Regions from separate parts of the Methylophaga sp. UBA2012 genome, predicted to be linked through region 2. Evidence: riboswitches for the same ligand, from Rfam matches in the RefSeq annotation. Region 2 holds a riboswitch; the other holds the start of a gene.
What was found. A riboswitch is a leader RNA that binds a small molecule or an ion and turns the genes downstream of it on or off. The one in region 2 is predicted to bind cyclic di-GMP.

Region 1: linked by a shared signal. The riboswitch ahead of B2248_RS07470 (beta strand repeat-containing protein) and the one ahead of B2248_RS08690 (hypothetical protein) in region 2 are both predicted to bind cyclic di-GMP.

What each region holds. Positions count from the first base shown of each region.
Region 1 covers NZ_DDCG01000009.1:106,797-115,180, reverse strand. Annotated here, with positions in the region: gene B2248_RS07470 (beta strand repeat-containing protein) at 1-3,020, opposite strand, end outside; cyclic di-GMP riboswitch class I at 3,039-3,120, opposite strand; gene B2248_RS07465 (hypothetical protein) at 3,250-3,546, opposite strand; gene B2248_RS07460 (cysteine desulfurase family protein) at 3,624-4,778, opposite strand; gene B2248_RS07455 (efflux transporter outer membrane subunit) at 5,017-6,438, opposite strand; gene B2248_RS07450 (efflux RND transporter permease subunit) at 6,451-8,384, opposite strand, start outside.
Region 2 covers NZ_DDCG01000010.1:8,411-16,794, reverse strand. Annotated here, with positions in the region: gene B2248_RS08710 (fructosamine kinase family protein) at 1-553, opposite strand, end outside; gene rpiA (ribose-5-phosphate isomerase RpiA) at 780-1,460, shown strand; gene B2248_RS08700 (peroxiredoxin) at 1,526-2,041, opposite strand; gene B2248_RS08695 (Gfo/Idh/MocA family protein) at 2,203-3,213, shown strand; cyclic di-GMP riboswitch class I at 3,520-3,602, shown strand; gene B2248_RS08690 (hypothetical protein) at 3,629-4,123, shown strand; gene B2248_RS08685 (PA0069 family radical SAM protein) at 4,216-5,274, opposite strand; gene B2248_RS08680 (SIMPL domain-containing protein) at 5,274-5,993, opposite strand; gene B2248_RS08675 (alpha-L-glutamate ligase-like protein) at 6,047-7,039, opposite strand; gene B2248_RS08670 (inactive transglutaminase family protein) at 7,036-8,384, opposite strand, start outside.

The DNA.
Region 1 (8,384 bases), on a different contig from region 2:
AACTCGATATTCATTACACCAAATGTACCTTGGGTGTAATTGCCATTCACCGTCAGTTTACCGATAGAGTTACCTGGGGTCAGGCTGGCATAATCGCTATAGCTGGTGCCGTTCACTAACACATTGCTATTAATCACGCCGTGACCGTTCAAGTTACCGCCATTAATGTTGACGTTCTTTTGGTTCATGCTGCCATTTACTGTGGTGCTGCCAGCGGTTTGAATAAACTCACCACTGCCAGACACAATGTGGCCATCCGTCGTAATAAATTGACCAGAGTTGGTGATGATGCCGTTATTTTTCAATGTCCCTTGGTTGGATAAGACACCTGCATTCTCAATCGTTGCTTGGTTGTTGATCTCACCAAAGTTAGTGAAGTTACCGCTACTTTTATTGCTTATCTTTGAGGTATTCGATAGCGAACCAGTGGAGGCATTGGTCAGTTTTCCTTCATTGGAGAGGCTATTTTTATTATACAAAAGCCAGTGATTATTAAACTCACCGGTGTTAGTGATGACACCGTTATTCTCCATGGCCAGAGTATTGAACTCACCGGCATTAGCAAATGTGTTGTTGTTATAAAACTCCCCGGTATTATTAAAAAGCGCACCCGCGTTATTCGTTATGCGACCTGCATTGGTGAGTCTATTATCGCTAATGAATCGACCGCTATTATTGATTTGGCCGGATGAAGCCACATTGAGATCACCTGAGGCTGAGTTAGTCAGCTGACCGCTATTGCTCAGTAAACCCTCTACGTTGAACTCATCGTTATTATTGAGCACGCCGATATTATTGAGTGTTGCACCGACTTTATTTTTTAAGACAGAGGCATTAGTCAGTGTGCCAGCATTCTCAACGGTGCCGCTATTTACAAACACGCCAGTATTAACAATATTGCCTCCAGCTTTGTTTGTGATGGTAGCGGAGTTATTCAGCGTACTGCTGTCATTATTATTTATCACGCCAGTATTGGTAATGGTGTTTTCATTATCCAGCAGCCAATAACTTGTCAGCGTGCCGGCATTGGCAATAGTCCCCGTATTTTGAAGGCCGACAGAGTTAATTGCCCCTTCACTATTCAAGGTGCCATTGTTTAAAAACTCTTCCGTGTTATTGATTGTGCCGTTAACCGCATTATTGATAACACCATAATTTATCAGCCGAGCCTCATTTGACAGCATTCCCCGATTTGTCATCGTGCCCGTACTGGACAGTGTCATCTCAGCCGAACCAGTATTACTGATGTAATTATAGTTAGTTAACTGGCCACTGGTTGAAAACGCACCGGTATTATTTATTTGCCGGTTATTAATCAAGGCGCCATTATTCGCTAAGGTACCTGAGTTATTCAGCGTGCCATCGTTCGTTAAAGTGCCCGAAGCACTGTTGGTGAGTAAGGTTTCATTATCAAGCTGACTGTAATAGCTCATATTAAACTCACCTTCATTGGTGATGTTCGAGGGTGAATTTTTCTGATTGAGTAATTTGCCCTTCAGGTTAAGGGTGCCATCAGATTTATTGATGAGGGTATTAACGTTAGTAAACTCTGCATAGTCATCAATCAAAAACTGGCTGTAATTATTTACTGTGGCGCTGTTAACAAATTTACCCTGATCAATAAATTGGCCGTGATTATTGATATCGCCATAATTTGCCATAGTGGAATATAAAGTGGAGGTAAATGTGCCCTTATTGTTCAGCACACCGCCATTGGCAAATACACCGCTGTTGAGAAATTGCCCGTTTTCGTTGTTATTTAAAGTGCCAGCATTAGCAAATTGACCACTATCTGAGTTAATCAAGCTACCCGCATTGTTGAGTGTGCCGGTTTCGTTATTTCTGATAATGCCGTGATTGGTTAAGGTGCCACCGGCCTGATTGCTGAGTATGCCATTGTTATTCAAACTTGCTGTTGTATGGTTAACAAAACTGGCCATATTAGCGTTGTTGAATCTGCCAGTTTGCTGATTGTTGAAAGTTGCGTGATTATTTACGATACCATTTGCTTGATTATTGAAGGCAGAAGCGTTAGTAAATTGAGCACCACTGTTATTATTAACTACTCCGTTGTTATTGAACGTGGCATCCTTCTCATTAGACATCGTGGCATTGTTGTTGATTGTGCCAGTATTCTCTAGCTTACCCTTTTTATACTCGTTACCAAGGTAAGTATAGCCAGCTCTATTTACGAAATTGCCATCATTTGTAATTAAACCTGTATTCGTAAATTTATAAAATGTGGTGAATGAATGACTGGTGTTATTGTTTAGTTGACCTGAGTTAAGGAATATACCCTCATTTTCTACGCTAGAGTCATTTTGAAAAACACCTTCATTTTTAAAAGATGAACCGATTCTATTATGAAGAAATCTATTATTCTGAAATATGCCTGAGGCTCTGTTTTCAACTTGGCCATAACTGTTATTAAAAAACAATCCCGTATTTTCGTATAGACCAGCGTTTGTAATCTTTCCGTAATTTTTCATCGTAGGCAGCGATGTACCGTTATTTGTTACCACCCCATCTTGGTCAATGAATATATTGCCACTGTTACGATGCTCACCGGTCATTTCCCATCTACCATTGGTAGAGATATAACCGCCACTAGAATTCTCAAGGTAATGAGACTTAAAGACCGAGTTACTGCCATTTTGGATAGCCGCTTTATTCTGAATCTCGCCTCTATAACTATCAAAGGTGGCATTATTCTCGATTAAGTGCTCATTGCTTATCCAACCCCGGTTATCGATTAAGCCATTATTAATTACAGTGCCAGAAGTCATATTGACAAAACTATTACCACCACCCGATTTAAATAGATTGCCACCTGCTGTAATAGTTATTTTACTCGCGTTTTTATATCCATCTAAGCCGATATAACCATCGCTGACGGTGATGGGGGATGTGTTTGTACCATGGAGTCCTGTGACAGCATGCACAACTGACGGTGCCAGTAAAAATGAGCTGCACAGCAACGTAGTAGAGAGCGACAGAAACTGTCGTTGTTTATTTATCATCACTCGGATTCCTTGCGTTTGTGCAACCCAGCCACCTTGTTAAACAACAAGGCCTGTGGCTTTCCGTCCCTGATTCACACCAAGTTTGGCCGATTAAATAACACGCCGATCATAATGAAATGGGGTTGTAGCGACTATCAGCCAAAAGTATGATTTTGTGAGAAAAATAAATAAGCAATAAAAAAAGGGAGTCACTGACTCCCTTCTAAATATGATGTGATAAGAGAAATTAACTTTCTTTCTTATCTTTGCAGGATGGGCGTTTATCGCCCTTATGTTTTTTATGGGCGGCTTTGGCTTCTTCCTTAGTCACCTGACCATCGCCATTAGCATCCATCTTTTCAAATCGTTTTAATGCTGCTGCTGTCGCTTCCTCTTTTGTAATCACACCATCACCATTGGTGTCGATATGAGCGAAATATCCTTTTTTATCATGTTTAGCCATATCGTCAGTTGATGCTGGTTCAGCGAATGTCACTGTGCTCATTGCCATCGCGGCTAATACTGAAAAAAGTGCTGTTTTCATCATTAATCCCTCTTGTATTGGTTGGGATTTTTAGACTACGCCAGAGGAAGTTAAGGATCGGTTATCACTTCAAAAAGTCACACTTTGTTTTGAATACTCGCTTTTATATAGTCGATGGCCTGGCTTATTTGTTGTTCATCTGAAAAACGTCCCAGACTGATGCGTAAGGATGATCCTGCTTCTTCATCCGTCAACCCAATCGCTTTTAATACATGTGAAAGCAAGACCATTTCGCTGTTACAGGCAGAGCCTGTAGAAGCACAGACATTCGGCTGGAGTTTTTCTAATAGCTTATTCGCATCACAACCGATGAATTGCACATTGATATTGCCGGGATGACAATGACTTTGTGTGCCATTTAATTTAAATGGAATATGCGTCGCTTGCAGTTGCTGTAGAAACAAACGTTTCAAATGCGTTAATTGTTCACGGTGAGTTTTTGCTTCTTGTTTTGTGATACGCATCGCTTCAGCAAAACCAACACAGAGAGGCGTGGCCAGGGTGCCTGAACGCATACCAAACTGTTGCCCTCCTCCCTGAATAAATGGTGGTAACTCGGCCTGCAGATCATTTTTGATAAATATCGCGCCAATACCTTTTGGGCCATACACTTTATGTGCAGACAAACTCAGCATATCGACATTCCAGTCTTTCACGTCAATATCCATCGCTTCCGGTGCTTGAGCCGCATCACAATGAAACAGCGCACCTGCCGCATGTGCCATTTCAGCAAAGGTTTTGACATCCTGAATGGTGCCAATCTCATTATTGACCGCCATAATGCAGACCAGCAATGTCTGATCAGACAATAATGATTGATAAGCGTCTACATTAATCAGCCCGGTATTATCGACTGGAATTTCTTTGACTTTGTAACCTAGTTTTGCGGCATAAAAATAGGCGGCATTTTTAATACATTTGTGTTCAATTTCACTGATAAGAATGTCACGACGTTCAGTAGTATTGCCAAATATCACACTGGCAATCGCCTGATTGTTCGACTCAGTCGCACCCGAAGTAAAAATAACCTCTTCACTTGAGGCATTAATGCACTTTTCAATCGTGCTACGCGCAGTCTCAACCGCTGCCGCAGATTGCTGACCAAGCACATGGGCCGTAGAGTGTGGATTGGCAAAAATCTCATGATTGTAGGGTGCCATCGCGCTAACAACGCGAGGCTCTATCGGCGTGGTCGCCTGATAGTCTAGGTAAATTGAACTACCGATTTGCATTGACTGCTCCAAACAAGATCAAACTTACTGTTTGAGGTAAGTTATGACTAGAACATAAGCATGCTATTTATGCTGCCTAGTACATTATCAGAATAAGAATGTGATTAATTATAGGTGTTAAATCCCGAATATAAATACTGAATGTTAAAAATGTTCTGGAATCATTCCATATACTCAGTCATAACACCTATATAGGTTTAGAGCTGACAAAATAGTTATTCATCATATTTAATGACGACTATTTATCAATTCTCCAGCCTTTACCAAGCGATTTATAAATACTGATTAACTTTACTGCAGACTGTGTTTCGCTGACGGCAAGCGAATCTTCCGACTTGAGTCGTGTTCGTTGACTATCCAATACCGGTAAGAAGTCAGTATCCCCTAGCTCAAAACGCTGTGTGGCAATTGACTCGGCCTGCGTTGAGGTCCGTGCGGCATCTTGAAGGCGTTCGCGACGCTGTTCTTCACGGGCAAAATCACTTATGGCGGTTTTTGTTTCTTCAAGTGCCTTCAGCACTGTCAACTGGTAATTAGCCAATGCTGCCTGACTCTTGGCATCATTTTGTTTGATGCGTGCTTGAATACGACCAGTATCAAAAACACCCCAACTTAAACTGGGACCAATGGCACTGGCAATGGCGGAACTGCTACCGAAGGTAGATAAATTCGTCGCGATAAACCCCAGTGAACCGACAATATTTACCGCTGGAAACTGATCCGCTACCGCCAAATTATAGTTTGCTGTGGCGGCTGTCAGTCGCTTCTCAGCAGCTATAATATCGGGGCGTTCTCGAAGCAATTCAGCGGCATTTCCTATATTCACAGCCATCGGCAAACTGGGGATCGGCTTGCTCATAGCAAGTTGCTCGCTTAGGCGCTCAGGATTCTGTCCTGTTAATACCGATAAACGATTAATGGCTGCTGTTGCTGTTGCTTCACGCGACGGAATTTCTGCCAGTGTCAATGATAGCTGTGTTTCAGCTTGTGCAATGTCCAGGCGACTTGCTATACCACCCCGTGTCAGATTTTTTGTCAGCTCAAGCGTATCTTGTTGCACATCAGCATTTCGTTCAGCGATGTTGACTCTGTATTGTGCTCCACGTAATTCAATATAGGTTTTTGCCACTTCGGCCGCTATCGACACTTGCAGACTTTTTAGCTCCTCTTGCAACGCATCACTTTCGGCATCACTGGCTTTAATCCTGTTACTCACACGATCAAACAGATCCAGTTCCCAACTGGCATCAAAGCCAAGACTATAACTATTGTTACTACGTTTTCCAGAAGACGGCGTAGCCGTCTCTTGACTACGCCTTTCACGAGTGTAATCGGCATTCAGATCAGCAGAAGGCAACCTGTCATAGCCCACTTCTGTGGCTATCGCTCGTGCTGCCATTAAATTAGCGTAGCCAATCTTGATATCTAAATTATTTTGTAGCGCTTGCTCAACCAACTCACTTAAAATTGGATCATCGAAATGTTGCCACCACCTCACGATAGGTTTTGCATTCGACAGACGATCATTTCCGTCAGTAATCGATAGCAGATCATTGGCGGCTAAATCTGCTGATACTTGCGGTTTATCATTTTCCCGGAAACTTGCTGAGCATGCTGTCATGCTGATAATTAACAGCATGGTGCTTATATTTTTTAGCATTGTATTTCCCCCCTATTCCTGAGCCACAGACGCAGTTTCGGCCTGTGTCTTTTTGCTCAATTTATCGGCTAATTGACGCATCACCACATAAAACACCGGGGTAAAGATCAGACTGAAAATAGTGACACCGAGCATGCCAAAAAAGACCGATGTTCCTAGTGCATTTCTCAGTTCAGCACCGGCACCGGTAGCCGTCATTAGTGGAACAACGCCTAAAATAAATGCAAATGAGGTCATCAAAATAGGACGTAATCGTTGTTTCGCCGCCATCACCGCCGCTTCTATCGCCGTATTGCCCTCTAGTTCGTGTTGTCGTGAAAACTCAACAATCAGGATGGCATTTTTGGCTGCCAAACCTATCAACACCACTAAGCCAATCTGCGAGAAGATATTGGCATCCATGCCAACCAGCATCAGCCCGCCTAAAGCCGATAGAAGTGTCATTGGCACAATCAACATGACGGCAATGGGTAAAGACCAGCTTTCATACTGTGAAGCCAGGACCAAAAAGGCAAAGATGGCACCCAGCACAAACAACATGACGCCGCCCTTAGCAATTTGCTGTTGATATGACAGATCTGTCCATTCAATGCCAAAGCCTGAAGGCAAGGTATCATCCGCGATTTTCTGCACCAGTTTTAAGCTGTCAGCTGAACTGATCCCCGGTTTTGCCGCACCTATAATTTCCGCGGTGTTAAACAAGTTATAACGCGGTACACGGTCGGGGGCTGTTTGTGGGCGAATAGTACCCAATGTGCCAAGAGATACCATCTGTCCATCCGCTGAACGTGTTTTAAGATTAGCAATTTGTTCAGGATCTAATCGATAGCGACTGTCCGCTTGTGCCCTAACTTGAAATGTTCTCCCCATCAGGTTGAAATCATTGACATAAACACTGCCAAGATAAACTTCCAATGTTTCAAAGACATTAGATATAGGCACATTCAGCATCTCCGCCTGATCTCTATCTAGGTCAAAGAAAAATTCAGGCGCACCAGCACTGTATGGCGAAAAGCCGAATAACATATCAGGGCTGGAATTAATCGCTTTTAGCAGGGCTTTATTCGCATTATTCAGCGCTTCGCTGCCTTGGTCTTCATAATCTTGTAGACGTAATGAGAAACCACCACTTGAACCAATACCTCTTACGGTCGGAGGTGGAATCACCGTAATTTGAGCATCAACAATTTTGTTAAGACGAGCCTGAAGATCCGTCATAATACTATTCAGATCTCGACCTGATTTAAGCCGTTCCTCATAAGGATAAAACTGTGCAAAAACGGTTGATGATGAGCTTTTATTGGTGCCCGTAGGCCCGTCAAAACCGGCGAAGGTATGGGCATATTGTATGCCCGGCACCTTAACAGCTTCTTCAGCTACCCGCAGTGTGACTTCAGTAGTACGCGACAGGGATGAACCCGGTGGCAACTGCACTGGTACGATTAAATACCCTTGATCGGAAGCAGGTACAAAACCTTTGGGAATGATGGCCGCCACATAAAAAGCCGCCACAATTAATCCGGCATAAACCAGCATCACCCACGGACGAAGAGAAATCAGCTTATTGGCCAATGTGGCATAGCTTTCCGACATCCGATCAAAGCCAGAATTAAAGCCATGTATCGATCTAGATAATAAACCTGATTTTGTTGGTTTTTTATCTGGGTTAGTCGCTAATAAGATGCCCGATAAAGCGGGTGTTAACGTCAGTGAATTAAATAATGAAATAAGCGTTGCCACCGCTACAGCAACACCGAACTGTCGATAAAATTGACCGGAGAAACCTTCAATAAGCATGGTCGGTATAAAGACGGATACCAGTACCAGTGAAGTGGCAATCAAGGCTAGAGACACCTCTTTCATGGTGACTCTTGAAGCCTGTTTAGCCGACATACCCTCATGGATACGTCTTTCGACGTTTTCCACCACAATGATGGCATCGTCGA
Region 2 (8,384 bases):
GCAGTTTGTCCATGTTATCAAGGAGTTTTTCACCACGAGATTGTAGACGACCTGTGTAACCATTTTGAGCTGCAAACTTCAGCTGTTGCCCTAAACGATGTTCGCGCCAGAACTCTAACCAATGGTGATTTTGATCATTGATTTGTGGTGTGCTGCCAATCGTATTATCCATTTGCCAGCCAAAAAAGGGCTGTTTTACTTTGTGCATGTGGGCCAGCTGTTCACCCAGTGTGATATTGCCATTGCCGTGTATACTTCTAAGTGGAATGTATTCCAAGACCAAATAACTGTGTTGATGATTTGTTCCTTGGCAGATGACCTCTGGAACCCGAATGCTTTTAGTCGCTGACATCTCTTGCAAGCCAAGTGCTTCGGCTTCAAACATTAGCGATAAAGAAGGCTGATTCACCTTTATAAAATAAGCTTGCTGTTCTGTTTTTAGTTGAAAGGCGCTATTAATACAACCACCACCGATACTGTTCAGTTGATATGGCTGAAGACTCTGATTGGTGGTCGATTCAATATGTTCAACAATGGAGTCGAGCTGGGCCATTATTTTTCCTTACCAGATTTGAAAAAAGAGTTAGCTGCTATAGCTAAGGATATGAGCTAAGCACTGAGGCATCAAGTTTTACATGGTTGAGCATACGTTATGAAAATGTGAATAGCGCGTGCAGAACACGATGAAAGAACCATCAACCATATGGATTGTCCGTTTTTTTATCTGTCATTGCTATGTAAGCTGAACAGTATTTACGGATGGCATAAGGAGTTTGTCTATGGCTATGAATCCAAAACAACGAGTAGCACTGCATGCAGCCAATTTAGTTGAGCAGAATATGATAGTGGGATTGGGCACTGGTTCTACCGCCAATTTCTTTATTGAAGCTCTGGCAAAACGCTGTAAGACTGAAAAACTAACTATTCATACCGTGAGTAGTTCTGCGATTAGTGAGATTAAAGCGCGTGAAGCGGGATTGCCCGTGCTGTCTATTGCAGAACTTGATGTGCTGGATATGTATGTGGATGGTGCCGATGAGGTCACACCGGATCTTACTTTATTGAAAGGACGCGGTCAGGATTTAGTGAATGAAAAATTGTTAGCTTCAGCAGCGGATCAATTTTTTGTTTTAGTTGATGAGTCAAAACTGGTCGAGCATATCGGACAAAACTTTCCGATTCCGGTGGAAGTCATGCCTCAGGCATGGCGTTTGGTTCTGACCCAGCTTAAACAACAAGGTGGTCAAGGCCAGCTTCGACTAAATGCCTCGGGGGATAATGTTGCTGTTACAGCAAGTGGTAGTCTGGTGCTTGATATGCAATTTAAACAAATGGATAGCTTAGAGCTAACCATGATTCTCGATACCATTCCCGGCATAGTCGAGCATGGGATTTTCAGTGACACCGCATCAGCCATTTTTATTGGTGGTGAATCTGAAGTGGAAGAACACTGGCGATAACCTTAGCCATCAGTGAATGAGAAAGGGGAGTGAAACTCCCCCAACCCAAATATTTGTGATGGTGCTTAGGATTTTTTTAGTTCATCCAAAATGGTTTCTGCTTTAGATTTACCAAACTCTCCTGAGCCTTCAACGCCGATATAAGTCACCACACCATCTTTCAGGATGCAGGCAAAGCGATAACAACGTACACCCATTCCTCCGGCAGTTAAGTCTCTATCTAAGCCCATGGCTTTAGTCAGCTCGGCACTACCATCAGCCATCATTCTGACCTTGCCTTCATTATTTACTTGTCGGCCCCAGGCGCCCATGACAAAAGCATCGTTAACAGCCATGCACCAGATTTCATCGGCGCCAGCCGCTTTGATCTCATCTGCTAATCGGATAAAGCCAGGTAAATGTTCTTCAGAGCAGAGTGGGGTGAATGCACCCGGAACACCGAAAAGAACAATGGTTTTTCCTTCAGTCAATGATTGAACATTCTGTGGTTGAGGGTTGACAGGGCAGCCACTGCTCGCCGAAAAATCAACACACTCAGAAAGTGTCGCTGCGGGAATTTTCTGTCCAACTTCGATTGTCATAATTGCTCCTTAATCCGTTATTTTTATTTACAGGGTGTCTAGCATAAGGCAATCGCTAACAGATAAAAACACTATGAAACATGCGGTTTTATGAGTTTGGAATTGTGCTGTTGAGTCGATATCATGGTGATCACTAAATTGAATTAAAGGGATATAAACACATGGCTGAAAAACAATTACGCTGGGGAATTTTAGGTGCTGCTCGTGTTAACGAAAAACTACTGCCCGCTATTGTTGAAGCAGCTAATGCGGAGCTGATAGCTATTGCCAGTCGTCGTCCTGGGGCAGCGGCAGAAGTGTTGCAAAAACTGGCACCACAACAAACGGCGGTAGAAACGCTGGATGATCCGGAAGCATTACTTTCTCATCCAAATATTGATGCCATCTATCTACCGATGTCGAATGAAGAACATGCCGAGTGGGCACTCAAAGCCATCAATCATGGTAAACATGTGTTGATCGAAAAACCTATGGCGCTGACAGTAGCCGATATTGATGCCATTGAAGCCGCTGCAAAAGCAAATAATGTAACAGTCATGGAAGGCTTTATGTATATCTTCCATCCTCAGCATGAGTATGTAAGACAGTTAATTAATGACGGCAAGGTCGGTGACGTGCGTACGGTAAAAACGGCGTTTGCATTCCCTATGAAACCGGCGCGAATGTATCGCATTGATCGTGATATCAATGATGGTGGCGGTGCTATGTGGGATATTGGTCCTTACGCCATTCATACGGCAAGATTGTGGTTTGATAATGAGCCTGTCGCTGCTATGGCAATGGCTAAGCTTAATGACAGTGGTGCTGATGTCAGCTTAAGTGGCGTGTTTGATTTTGCGGATGGTAAGTTTGCTCACTTTGAAATGAGCTTTGAACATGCCAGACGTAGCGAATATGAGATTATTGGTACCAAGGGTGGCATTAAATGTCACACCGTTTGGCAACCTGAAACGGAAGATGCCACCATAAGCTGGTGGAATGAGAATGAAGAACAAACCGTATCAATCCCAAAAGCCAATCACTTTAATTTGGAAATAGAGTATTTCTCTGATTGCATCTTAGAGAGGAAAGCCCCCAAACTGACATTAGCTGATGCCAGAAATAATTGTGCTGCGATTTGTGCCGCGCTTGCTTCGGTGAGGGAAGGAAAGAAAATTCGATTAGCTGACTAAATCGAGACTGACTATTATTAAAAAGCAGCGACTGAATCACGACTACATTGGTCAAATTAATCCGGCTAAAGCTGTTAGTACTTCTTGCTGAATGCGGCAAAGAAAAAAATAATTGCAGCGGATTGATTAGAAATCTATAACCAGTTCACATATTTATTGTGATACCTATCACGTGATCACATTAATGCTGTGAGTGATATCTCAAATTTGACTACTTGATGTGGTTAGCATGTCTCTTGATTTGTAATATCAAGTCGTCTGAATGGTTCAGACAAACGCATTATTAAATGTCTTAATAATGTAATTTTTTTATAAAGCCAAACTCGTCGTGAGGCGGGGTCGGAAAGCCACGGGTCTCTGGTTTGATTGGAGATGGCTGGGTTGCATTGCTTCATATATTAAATAGGAATTTATTATGAAAAAAGCGATGCTATTTGTTGTAGCTCTTTTGTTTTCGGTCGGTGTTAATGCCGCTACGTTATCTATGTCTGGTGCTGGTTCTTCTTTTGACCAGGATGTCGATGTATCAAACGGTAGTGTAGTTTTAGGTGGTGGCACTGTAAGTGAAGGACCTGGTACATGGTTCTCATACTTTGATGTTAGTACAGACTCAGATACGGCTGTTAAAATTGAGTGGTCGTTTAATCCTACTAGTTCATTAGCAGGTGCGACATTACGATTTTATAACGGTGTTGAAGAAAAGCTGTTTAACATTACCGGTGACTTTAGTTTTACAGCAATGATTTACCAAGGGTACACAGCATGGGTTGACATCAAGGATGCAACTAGAAATGTATTTAAATATGATGTTTCTGTGTCAGCTGTACCAGTACCTGCTGCATTGTTTTTATTCGCACCAGCCCTATTAGGTTTCTTGGGTCTGCGTAGAAAAACAGCAGTAGCTGCATAAAACTTGAAGTAAAAAATCAAGTTAACAATTGTTAGTTAGATTGAAAGGGGAACTTCGGTTCCCCTTTTTTATGGCTACTAAATATTTTCTTTTTAAAACAAGCTCATTTGCTTTGTTGGTTTATGAAATAAGTCGGTTCTCAGAACCGCTGGAGACTTGTTTAATGGGTATTTCTTGACCGCAACTTCGAATCGTTTTTTGATCATTTCTGCATATAGCCCCTGACCTTCAAGCCTGTAACCAAACCTTGGATCATTTGTTTTGCCATTTCTGGAGTCTTTAATACGATTCATGACATGCTCTGCCTTGTCAGGATAATGAGTATGTAGCCAATCATTAAAGAGGGGGCTGACCTCTCTTGGTAATCTAACGAAAATATAGTCTATATTTTCAGCCCCTGCTTGTGCCGAAGCATCAATAATATTTTCTAGTTCTGTATCCGTCAGAACAGGAATGACTGGGGCAATAAGAACAGATACAGGAATTCCATTTGCCTTCAATGTCTCAACTGTTTGCAGTCGACGTTGTGGACTGCTGGCGCGAGGTTCGAGTTTCCTGGCAAGTGTTTTATCCAGTGTTGTAATGGATAGATGAACATTTACCAATTGCTTCTCAGCGAGCTGTTTGAGTAAATCAACATCACGTTCTATCAATGAAGATTTAGTCACAATATTAACTGGATGACTGAACTCAATCATCACCTGAAGTAGTTCCCGAGTAAGGTTGTAGTGGCGTTCGATGGGTTGATAGGGATCGGTGTTGGCGCCTAATGATAATGTTGAACAGCGATAGTTTTTTGCCATCAACTCATCTCGCAGTAATTTTGCGGCATTGGGTTTGATGGTTAACTTTGTTTCAAAATCGATCCCTGGTGAGAGTCCCAGATAAGCATGTGAAGGACGGGCGTAGCAGTAAATACAGCCATGCTCGCAGCCACGATATGGATTAATTGATTGCTGAAAGGGAAGGTCAGGTGATTGGTTTCTACTAATAATACTACGAGGGGATTCTACACTCACTTCTGTTAAGTTGTTGGCTGGTCCATCATGAAACCAGCCATCATCAATTTCAGTGCGTTGAAACTCATTGAAACGGCCATCGATATTATTAAGCGTTCCCCGGCCTTTTTGTATTTTTGCGTTTTCTGACATTAGTCAGACAAGTAATACTCTATCGTTGACACAACACGAACGTTTTTGATCTGTGGATTATTATTATCGCGTGCACTAATGCTGAACTGGCCTTGGCTAGCTTTACGGATCTTGCCGAGTGTACTATCTGAATCCTGGGCAAATTTTTCAGCAACTTCACGTGCTTTTCTGGTTGCTTCTTCAATCATTTGCGGTTTGACTTCATTAAGACGAGTAAATAGATATTCAGGTTGGGCAGCGTAGTTATTGCCTGTTAAAACGATACCTTGCTTACCCAGTTCAGAAAGTTGCCCCATCACTTGTCGGACGGTATCAATGGCATCCGAATAAACCGTGACGGTTTGAACCGCCGTATAACGAAATTCAGCACGCTCATTACCCCCATATTGCTGGGCAGATTTATCTGTAATGGCAGGTGCACTGATAGTGACATCAGCACGTTTGATTCCAAGTTTAGTCAGGAAGGAGATGATGGTATTGGTATTGGCATCAACATCATTGTATAAGGCTTGCAAATTATTGCTTGCCAACGTGAATTGGATAGGCCATATCACCACATCTGCAGTGAACTCTCTTTCAGCCAGGCCTTTCACTGTCACGGTTCGCTCATATTCTTTGTATTTGATGGCGGCATTTGAGAGAAACCAGCCTAAACTGCTCAAACCAAGAACTAAAGCAATACCCAGAATCAGACTGCTGGTTTTATTTACCGATGACATAAGAAGCCCCTCAAAAAAGGAAATGTTTACCAGCAGTGTAAATCAAAAGTTGCTTATGATCGACGAGAAAAATGCTCTTTTGAAAATGCGATTCGCTGTTCAATAGTCATTTTCTTTGTATTGGTCAATGCTTCAACTTTTTTCAGCCTGGGTAATAAACCTGAACCATTTGCGACTTGAATACTCAGTCCTGGACGGGCATTGAGCTCAAGCAGCATGGGGCCTTTTGTCCTATCCAGGACAATATCTGTACCTAAATAGCCTAAGCCTGACATTTCATAACAGGAAGCAGACAAATGCAGTAACTGATCCCAATGCGGTACTTGAAGATCGAGCAGGTTTCTTCCTGTATCGGGATGTAACATAACCGGGCGATCAAACTGTACAGCGCGTACCGCACTACCATTGCCAATATCGAGTCCCACCCCAACAGCGCCCTGGTGAAGATTCGCTTTACCGTTAGAGTCTGCTGTTGATAGACGCATCATCGCCATCACAGGAAATCCCTTGAACACGATAACCCGTGTATCTGGCACACCTTCAAACGTATAACCATTGAAACAATCATCAAATTGGATCAATGCTTCAACGATGGCAACATCAGTTCGACCGCCCAATGAAAATAAGCCGGCCAGAATGTTAGAGACATGACGCTGTAGATCGGCCAGTTTTAAAATTTGTCCATTCGCTTTGTGATAACCAAAATCATCAGAACCTGTGACAACTAAAATCCCTTTGCCACCAGAACCATGAGCGGGTTTGATGCAAAAACCGGCTGTATTTTTGATGATGTCGAGCAGATCATCTACCTGGTGTTGTTCAGTGATGGTACCAATAAGATCAGGCGCATTAACGCCAGCTTCCAGCACAATTTCTTTGGTTTGTAACTTATCATCAACCAGAGGATAGAGTCGTCTTGGATTATAGCGGCTGATATAAGCAATATTCCGTTCGTTCATTCCAAGCACACCAATCTTGGCAAGCTTGTTTGGGTGAACGTACCGAGATTTGACGTCTTTCAGCCAATTCAGCACATTCAGACTCATAGGTGATCCTCAGTTAAGGGTTTAAAGCGTTTCAATTCCAGCAAGCGATAACCAGTGTAATTACCTGCCATTAACACTAGTCCCATCAAAATAAGCTGGATGCCGAGGAAATTGAACGTTAAATGACGAATTAACTCATTATTCATGGCTAGGTAAGCCAGCACAGCCACTAACAGCGAACCACCACCTTGAATCACTACTTGATGTGGACCTTCTTCTTCCCATAACACCGACATTCGTTCAATGGTCCATGCCAGAATAATCATCGGGAAGAAGGTAATTTTCATACCCTCAGTTAAACCAAGCTTGTAGGCAAGAATAGAGAATATCGCGATGATGCCTATAACCATAATGATGACCGCGGATATTCGGGCAACAAGGAGTAGGTTGAGATAGGACAGGTATGAGCGAATTAATAACCCAGTACCAACAATCAGTAAGAAACCAACAAGGCCGGTCACGAGACTGGTCTGAATAAAGGCCAGGGCAATCAATACTGGCATAAAGGTGCCAGATGTTTTCAGACCGACCAAAATACGCATCAATACAACGACGAGCACACCGACCGGTATCAACAAAATACCTTTAAACAAGGCTTGTTCTTCGAGTGGTAAGGTATAAAGCGAGAAGTTTATTAAGGTCTCATCAGCAAATTTTTGGTTTAGAGCCACACCAAAAGGCAGCTCTTGCTGAATCATGGAGAAAGTCACATGTGAATTAGTACCACCAATCAGTTCAAGAACCGGACCTGAATGGTATTCCCACAGTAATAAATTATCTGGCCGGCCTTGTTCACCCGTTTCAGGATTAAATAATTGATAGTCGTTACCATCAAATACTTGAATATAGGTGACTAATTCCTGTCTTCTACGACCATCTTCAAGGAACAGAGCGTGAACTTGGCGCGCCGGAACACCAGCTTGTTGTAATAACTGAACTATCCACTGAGTTTGTGTTTTCAATTGCGCCAGTAATTCGGCGTTTTGTGATTGGTTTTTGAATTCCTGAATTAACTCTCTTGCCAGCGTGTAAGGGGTGGAAGAGCGTTCCTGAGCGCGATCAAGCAGCTGGTTGGCAGACGTTGCATAAGGTTCTTTTTCAATGCTGACTTTTAAAGCGGGTGGCTGACTGGGTTCAGGTGGCACAGCATAAGGATCCAGCAGCATATCAACCTTGTAATACAAGGCTTGTTCACCATTGGCATGACGGATTGACCATTCAGCGCGGTGTCCACCATTATCTCGTTTCGTATAAGCAAGACCATAACCGGGACTGGCGGTTTGCTGACTCAGCTGGGTGAAACCCGGTTGTGTGCCGGGGATGGCAAGTGATGCCAGCACCTCTT